DNA from 4 places in the Shewanella sp. 10N.286.54.B9 genome. Region 2 is predicted to be linked to each of the others. Evidence: predicted binding sites of a transcription regulator. Region 2 holds the regulator's gene; each other region holds the start of a gene.
What was found. The regulator sigma-54, encoded in region 2, starts transcription at its own class of promoters, with help from an activator protein. The targets are predictions, from matches to a motif close to GTTGGCACGNNNNTNGNNT.
Positions count from the first base shown of each region.

Region 1: AB4135_RS09280 (nitric-oxide reductase large subunit) is a predicted target of sigma-54. The motif match lies at 1,349-1,367, and genes of this name have one in related genera.
Region 3: fliD (flagellar filament capping protein FliD) is a predicted target of sigma-54. The motif match lies at 1,213-1,231, and genes of this name have one in related genera.
Region 4: AB4135_RS15310 (formate dehydrogenase accessory sulfurtransferase FdhD) is a predicted target of sigma-54. The motif match lies at 1,009-1,027, and genes of this name have one in related genera.

Region 1 covers NZ_JBFRIY010000024.1:49,225-51,430, reverse strand. The annotation lists gene AB4135_RS09290 (hypothetical protein) at 1-38, opposite strand, end outside; gene AB4135_RS09285 (LpxL/LpxP family Kdo(2)-lipid IV(A) lauroyl/palmitoleoyl acyltransferase) at 140-1,066, shown strand; gene AB4135_RS09280 (nitric-oxide reductase large subunit) at 1,414-2,206, shown strand, end outside.
Region 2 covers NZ_JBFRIY010000017.1:16,097-18,302, reverse strand. The annotation lists gene lptB (LPS export ABC transporter ATP-binding protein) at 1-304, shown strand, start outside; gene AB4135_RS05925 (RNA polymerase factor sigma-54) at 441-1,952, shown strand; gene hpf (ribosome hibernation promoting factor) at 1,983-2,206, shown strand, end outside.
Region 3 covers NZ_JBFRIY010000011.1:13,976-16,181, forward strand. The annotation lists gene AB4135_RS03465 (flagellin) at 176-982, shown strand; gene fliD (flagellar filament capping protein FliD) at 1,256-2,206, shown strand, end outside.
Region 4 covers NZ_JBFRIY010000041.1:69,583-71,788, reverse strand. The annotation lists gene AB4135_RS15315 (substrate-binding domain-containing protein) at 1-89, opposite strand, end outside; gene AB4135_RS15310 (formate dehydrogenase accessory sulfurtransferase FdhD) at 138-965, opposite strand; gene AB4135_RS15305 (DUF3305 domain-containing protein) at 1,259-1,729, shown strand; gene AB4135_RS15300 (DUF3306 domain-containing protein) at 1,726-2,206, shown strand, end outside.

The DNA of each region.
Region 1 (2,206 bases), on a different contig from region 2:
AAATGTAGAAAAAATGCCACAATGGCGGGCTCTTTCACAGATTCCCCCCTGATTGTACCTAATTTTTAATGATGTTGAGCAAATCTGCGCTAGTTTGCGTTAGAATAATGAGTAATTTTTCAATATATTCGAGTTTTCCGTGGTAGAAAAAGCGCAGTTTTCATCTCATCTTTATCATCCTAAGTACTGGCTCCTGTGGCTAGGAGTAGGACTTATGCGTCTCACGCAACTATTGCCTCTGCGTATTCAAATGAAAATGGGCGCAGCGCTTGGCAGACTAGCAATGCGTATTGTTGGCAAACGGGTGAATACTGCTAAACGTAATTTAGAGCTATGTTTTCCTGAGATGAGCGCTGCCGAACAGCAAACTCTGCTACGTGAGAATTTCGAACAAACAGGTAAAGCGATCTTCGATACCATTAATGGTTGGTGGTGGTCGGATGAAAAAATCCAGCAGCATATGAGTATAAAAGGCCAACAACATGTGCAGCAGACATTAGATAATGGCCAAGGGGTGATCCTATTTGCTGTTCACTGCTTACCGTTAGAGATGGGCGCACGCATCTTTGGCCAGTTCCAACCCGGTGTCGGCGTTTACCGTCCGCACAATAACGCGGTGATGGAGTATTTGCAGGTTAAAGGGCGTTTGCGTTCTAACAAAGCGCTAGTGCCGAAAAGAGATTTACGCCAAATGGTACGAAGCTTACGAGCGCCTAATGTTATCTGGTATACCGCCGATCAAGATTTTGGCCGCTCGAGTGCCACTTTCATCCCTTTCTTTGCAGTTGAACAAGCCGCGACAATTACAGGGGCAACCACGCTGGCAAAGCTTGGCAAAGCTAAAGTGCTGCCGTTTTTTGTAGAGCGAAATAGCACTGATACTGGTTACAACATCGAGATCCAAGCGCCGCTAGATAATTTCCCTGGTGACAATGAAATTGAAGATGCTAAGCGTGGTAATCGCATCATTGAGCAAATTATCAGCCGTAACAAATCACAATACATGTGGCTACATCGACGCTTTAAAACCCGCCCGAACCCAGAAGATCCGTCACTGTACAAATAGTTATTACAGCCCTTTGTTAAACTGACAAAGGGCTACCCTCTCCTTGCTAGCAGCTCTCTTACTATAACTCCAAGCGAATAGCTTGCCAAAAGCCAAATAGGTGTGAATCCCTAGCGTACACAATACCTTGCTAATATAAATTTGAATTCTAAGGTATTTAAGACACTTGCTCGCTGTCAAAAAGACACGCAATGTCATATAGACAGCACGCACAACTGTTAAAATGACACACCCCGCCACACTAAAAACCCACCAAAACAATATAAATCAACAACATAAGTAGTTGGCACGGTATCTGCTCTAGCAAGGTTCGCCTGAATAACAATAACGTTGCGCTAAGAGGACTTATGAGCAAACAAAGACTAACTGCAATCGCATTACTGCTGGTGCTAATTGCTTCATTTACCGTACTGCTGAGTATTGGTAGTGAGATCTATCGAGAGAAGCCACCGATCCCGACCGCTTTTATCGATAACCAAGGACAAACATTGTTTAGCAAAGATGATATCGAACAGGGTCAGTTAGTTTGGCGCTCTATGGGCGGGCATCAACTGGGGTCTATTTGGGGTCATGGCTCATACGTTGCGCCAGACTGGACTGCAGACTGGCTACACAAAGAAGCTCAGGCTTGGTTAGATATCACTGCGATGCAACGCTTTAATAAAGACTTTGCTCAACTCGATTCACAGCAACAAGCAGGACTTGAGCAAGCTCTACGAGAAGATATTCGTCGCAATACAGTGGTTCAGCAAGCCAATGGCGATACAAATATCACCCTTTCAACCACTCGTATCGAAGCGATAAAACAGGTTGAGCAGCACTATGTAGCGCTATTTGGTGACGATCCTAAGTTATCATCGCTGCGCGAACAGTACGCGATGAAAGAGGCAACCGTTCCTAGCTTAGATCGCCGCGAAAAACTTAATGCCTTTCTATTTTGGGGGGCTTGGGCTGCTGTTACTGAGCGCCCTGATACCGACTACACCTACACCAATAACTGGCCGTTCGATCCGCAAATTGGTAACACACCAACCTCAGATAACGTTGTTTGGTCAATTTTAAGTATTGTCACTCTAATCGCTGGTATTGGTGCACTGGTTTGGCACCATGCCAGTGGTAAACATGAAAGCTTACCCAAGC
Region 2 (2,206 bases):
TGAACGTCGTCGAGTTGAAATTGCACGAGCGCTAGCAGCTAATCCAAAATTTATTTTGCTTGATGAACCTTTTGCAGGTGTCGATCCTATTTCGGTCATCGACATTAAAAAAATCATTGAACAGCTAAAAAGTCGCGGCCTAGGTGTGCTTATTACTGACCACAACGTTCGTGAAACATTAGACGTATGTGAACATGCATATATCGTAAGTCACGGAAATCTCATTGCAGAAGGCACGCCTGCCGAAATCTTAGACAACCAGCAGGTTAGAGCAGTGTACTTAGGTGAACAATTCAGGCTATAGTTAATCAACAACATGAGCGTTTAAAGCGCGGCACTAGTTAAGTATACTAATATAATCATAGTGTTGGGCCTTTGCGCTCTCTTCGCCAAATTAACGAGCTTCAACGTTTAATTACAGTGTAGGGAATAGCGGTAAGATGAAAGCGTCACTTCAGCTCAAAATGGGTCAGCAGCTAACCATGACTCCACAGTTACAGCAGGCTATCCGCTTACTGCAACTGTCCTCTTTAGAGCTGCAGCAAGAGATCCAGCAAGCATTAGAGTCTAATCCCCTACTCGAATTAGATGAAGAGCAATCTGACGGCGAAGCTGTCAGCAACGAAGATCGCACCACCAGCGAATCCGATAGCTACTCAGAATCTGATAGCGACAACGATTACAGCGCCAGCGCCGAAGTCGATCCCCAGCAAGATAGTGCCGCAGTAGAAACCTCTGATGCATTGACTCAAGACTCAATGCCAGATGAACTGCCGATGGATACCACCTGGGATGAAGTCTATACCGTCTCATCAAATGCAAGCTCAGGCGGAATGCGTGATGACGACATGCCATTCCAAGGTGAAACCAGCGAAGGCTTGTATGAGCACCTTGAGTGGCAAAAGAACTTAACCCCTTTCTCTGATAACGACCTCGCTATCGCCACCGCCATTATTGATGCTATTGACGAACGTGGTTACCTCACTCAAAACTGTGAAGATATTCTTGAGGCGATGGGCGATCCAGAGATAGAAATTGATGAAGTTGAAGCCGTGCTCAAACGCGTACAGCATTTCGACCCCATTGGCGTAGCCGCTCGAGACTTAAGTGAATGTCTCTTGATCCAGTTAGCTCAATATGCCGCGACCACGCCACATATTGATAATGCTCGCCTACTCATCAAAGACTACTTAGATTTAATTGCAGGGCGCGATTTTAGGCAGTTAATGCGTAAAACGAAGCTAAAAGAAGATGAGCTACGTGAAGCCATAAGCCTGATCCAAACTCTCAACCCAAGACCAGGATTAGCAGTCACACGCAGTAAAGATGAATACGTTATTCCTGATGTATCAGTGGCCAAAAAGAAAGGCCGCTGGGTGGTTGAGCTCAATCCAGATTACATGCCTAAAATCAATGTTAATCAGCATTATGCATCAATGGCTCGCAGCACTAAAAGCCAAGCTGATGGCCAGTTTATCCGTGGTCATTTGCAGGAAGCTAAGTGGTTTATCAAAAGTTTAGAAAGTCGTAATGAAACCTTATTAAAGGTCAGTAACTGCATCGTTAAATTCCAGCAAGGCTTCTTTGAATATGGCGATGAAGCCATGAAGCCAATGGTATTGAACGATATTGCAGAAGCTGTTGAGATGCATGAGTCCACCATCTCAAGGGTTACCACTCAAAAGTATATGCATACCCCAAGAGGTATTTTCGAATTAAAGTATTTCTTCTCTAGTCATGTCGGCACAGATGACGGCGGAGAGTGCTCATCTACAGCTATTAGAGCGTTTATTAAGAAGTTAGTCGCTGCTGAAAACCAAAAGAAACCATTAAGCGATAGCAAAATGGCGCAACTTTTGGCAGAACAAGGGATTAAAGTTGCTCGTCGTACTATCGCGAAATACCGTGAAGCAATGCTGATCCCGCCCTCAAACCAACGTAAGAGTTTATAACTCAAAATTAGGCACTTGGAGGAATTTTCTATGCAAATTAACCTTACTGGGCATCACATCGAGATCACTGCATCGCTGCGTGGCTATGTAGAAGAAAAGTTTACAAAGCTTGAACGTCATTTCGATCAGATCAATAATGTCCACGTCATTTTGAACGTAGAAAAAATGCAGCAGATTGCCGAGGCAAGAATCCACCTTAAAAAAGGGGAAGTTTTTGCCACTTCGGAACATGCGGACATGTATGCCGCAATCGA
Region 3 (2,206 bases), on a different contig from region 2:
TTAAGCACAATTTTTTACTGTGAATGATAAAAAATCAAAAATAATTAATGTTTTATTTCATAGGCTTAAAAATTATTGTTGAAAAAAATTTATCTGGTTTTTCAGTTTTGCTTTTGGCAGTCGTTTTATCAATTGTGACACACAATAATTCTTCGAAAGCTTAAAGGAACACGCTATGTTATCAGTTCATACTAATTATGCTTCACTCGTTTCTCAAAACTCTGTAACTAAAAACAATGACTTGCTAAGCAATGCAATGGAGCGTCTATCTACTGGTCTGCGTATCAATAGCGCTGCTGATGATGCTGCTGGTCTACAAATTGCGACTCGCCTAAATGCCAACGTAACTGGTATGGAAACCGCTAGCCGTAACGTTAACGATGCCACTTCTATGTTGCAAACCGCTGACGGTGCATTAGATGAGTTATCAACAATCGCTAACCGTCAAAAAGAGCTTGCTACTCAAGCAGCTAACGGCGTGAACTCTGCTGAAGATTTAAAAGCAATTAACGCTGAGTTCCAAGAGCTTACTAAAGAGATCACTCGTATTGTTGATAACACTGAATACTCAGGCAACAAACTGTTTGATACATTGAGTGCAGGTGTTGAATTCCAAATTGGTGCAGGCGCAACTGAACAACTTTCAGTTACTGTAGCCAAAGCTGACCTTGCTGGTGTAACTGACGATATTTCAGCTGCTGGCGCGGCTAAAGGTGCTATCGATAAGATTGATACCTTTATCGACAAAGTGGGCACACAGCGTTCTACATTAGGTGCAAACATCAACCGTCTAGGTCACACAGGTTCAAACCTTGCTAACGTGACTGAAAACACTAAAGCCGCTGCTGGCCGCATCATGGATGCCGATTTCGCTGTTGAATCTGCCAATATGACCAAGAACCAACTATTGGTTCAAGCGGGTACCAACATCCTGTCTTCTGCCAACCAAAACACTGGTTTGGTTATGGGTCTATTGGGCTAAATCTTCCTCCCTCCCAATTTTCTTCAAAGGGCCTTTTGGCCCTTTTTTTATTCGCTAATAACTTCAGAACCTCCCCACTAATGTCGCCTTATTAACACTATGCGATTGACGCTTTAAAGCGATTTTAAAAGCGGAAGTTAAGCTTCCCTAGTGCAACATAAAACGGAAACGCATTCGCTTTCCAACACAGCAAACAAATTTTAAAACCTTTTAAAAACATAAGATTAACCTTTGGCACAAAGATTGCCACACCAGTTATATTGGAGGATCATAATGATTTCAGGAATGAGTGCAGCAACGTTTGCAGAGCAGCTTATATCGGCTGAACGCATGGGCAAAGATCAGCTTTTTAAAACCAGTATGACCAAGCATCAAAGTCAACTTGACGCTTATGAAATATTAGAAAGCAGCCTTAAAAGAATGACCAGTAAACTTGAAGCGATTAATGGTGATGCTTTCGAAAGTAAAACCTCATCAATCAGTGATGAAAGTGCCTCAATTACAGTCGACAGCGATGCACCAGCTGGCACTTATGATCTTTATGTTAAGCAGTTGGCGCAATCTCACCAACTGTCCAAAAGTTTTGCCAGTGAAACCGAAGTGCTGCCCACTACAGGCGTACTCAGCATTCAAGTTGGCCCCAATGCCGCTGACACCATCGATATTGATATGGCAGTGCTCAATGCTGACGGTACTCGCACCGTCGCTGACCTTAGAGATGCAATCAATAACCATGCTGACAACCCAGGAGTACAAGCTTCTTTGGTCAGAACCGGTGGTCAGGTAGAGCTGATGATGACATCCAAAGAGTCAGGAGCCGTCAATAGTGTCGATGTCAAAATGGATGGTGTCGACTGGGGCATGACTGAAAGAAAGGCTGCACAAGATGCTGAAGTCACCCTCAATGGTATCGATATCACCAGCAGTAGTAATTACCTAGGTAATGTTATTGATGGCGTCTCAATTGAGTTAAACCAAGCTCACGCCATTGGTGAAAGCAGCACCATTAAAATTGAATCTGACTCCAGCTCTAGCGAGCAAGCGGTCGAAGACTTTGTAGACTCTTTCAATGAGCTCATGGATCAAATCAACCAGCTGACGCGCTCCATGGGAAGCTCTGTTGTTGATGAAAGCAACAAAGACAAAGACGATGATGCGGACAAAGATAAAGATGACGACGATGAAGATGCTCCCTCTTCAATCACTGAAGATCAGCTTGGGGTA
Region 4 (2,206 bases), on a different contig from region 2:
GCCATTGAATAAACTTTTTTCTCATTCAGATCTAAATACTCAGATACCTGTCTGGCACTCATGTAGATAAGCTCTGTAGGCTCAGTCATTTTGAATCCTTGTGGCAAAAAATCGTCTTAGCTTGTTGACGCGAATGACTAAATAGCATCGAATTCAATATTCTCTGCGCCGTTATAAACCAAGAAATGACGGCCTTTAGCACGTGCAATCATAGTAATCCCAAGTTTCTGTGCCAGCTCAAGCCCCATCTGGGTGGCGCCGCTACGGGAAAGGAGTACTGGAATGCCCATTTTAGCGACTTTAATGACCATCTCAGAAGTGAGTCGCCCAGTGGTGTAAAACAGTTTGTTGTGGCCAATATCTTGATTTAACCACATCTCGCCAGCCAGTGTATCGACCGCATTATGGCGACCCACATCTTCAACGAAGCCTTTGATTTGATCACCTTGGCATAAACCACAACCATGCACTGCTCCGGCATTTTTATAGGTTTCGTTATAAGCACTGATGTTTTTGAGTAGGCTATAGATCATGCTTTGCTTTATTTGAGGTGTCGGTAGGTTTATCTCATCGAGACCGGCCATGAAGCCACCATAAACCGTCCCTTGACCACAGCCTGAGGTGACGGTTTTTTCTGATAGTTTTTCATCTAAGTCATCGGTCTTTTCACTGGTTAAAATCGCAGCCGAGTTAACATCCCAGTCGACAATCACTGATTCGAGCTGACTTAAGTCTGATATAAAGCCCTGATTTTTAAGGTAACCCAATGATAAAGCTTCAGCTCTAGCCCCCAAGGTCATTAAGGTTACGATTGGGCGCCAGTTTAAATAAACAGTTAATGGGCGCTCACAAGCAATAAATTTATCAACCTGTTCGCCTTTCTCATTGACGGCTTTAACCGCAATTGTTAGCGGTACTTCGGTGTCGGTTTTAATTAAAGTTGGGTTGCTTTTGTTTGCTGTCATAGGACCCGTCATCAGTTATGGAATTTTAGTTACCGTGATTAGTAAGCAATATCTGTACCTAATTTTAGAGGGATATAAGTTAGCTACAGATCACACTTATGGGGTTGGTGTCGCCCTTTTATGTCCTATTGTAGATTGCGTTTTAGACAAAATGTCCTAATCTTTGGTGGGAATAGTTGATCTAGTTCAAATTATTATATTGATATTGTGTGGCACACATATTGCTTTACTAGAGGGTAACTATTTAGTTGGACTGCCAACCAGGCAGCCACCTCAGGCAAGACGGAGACTGAATGCAACATACCGAAAGCCAATGGCCAATGTACGTTTCTCTTAAAAAGATTGAGAAGCAAGTCGGAAGATGGACCTCAGTAACGTGGGAAGTTGACCAAATGCTTCCTGCAACCCACGCCGCACCAGAAGGTGCAAAACTTGTCTTGCTTGAGCTGCATAAAGACGAGCGCGGTAGCTACCGTATCAACATCGACATGGATAACGCCATGTTATACATCGTTTGTGACGAAAACCTTGCTGGTGATTGGATCCCTGCTGCTATCTCTGCCGACCAAAATGTCGCAGCGGGCTGCCTAGAGGGTGATACCCCTGTGCTCAACATTCCTATGCCACAAGCGATTGCTTGCTGGATTGAAGCCTTTATAACTCGCCATGGTGAAGTTGAAATTAGAGCGCATCGTCGTCAGAAGCATGTGAATCGTCGCAAAAATGAAGGTCCTAGCACTAATCATTTAGCAGGTAACTCATGAGTGGCTTACTGTCGCGCTGGAATTTGCGTCGACAAAAGGTTGAGCAGGAAGCTGAAGCTGATATAGAAACTTCTGTTGCAGTTGAGACACAGCTCGAAACAGAAGATGCCGTAATTCAGCCAACTTCTGCAGCAGAAAATACCACTGCTGAAGTTGTTGAATCTGATGAGGCGCAGCTGCTAACGGCAGAGGATTTACCTGATCCGGAAAAAATTGAAGTCGGTGGCAGCTTTGCCAGCTTTATGGGCGCGAATGTTGACCCTGCGGCTAAGTCTGCGGCGTTGAAGGCCCTTTGGAAGCAACCACATTATAGCGAGATCGATGGTTTGCTCGAATATGCCCTCGATTACAGTAATCAGCCTAAACTATCTGCTGAAGTATCGGCTGAACTCGCAAAGAAAGTATTCCGCCATGTTGTTAAAGAAAAAGACGATGAGGAGGAGAACGAAGAAGCTTTGGCACTAGAGTCAGATGAGA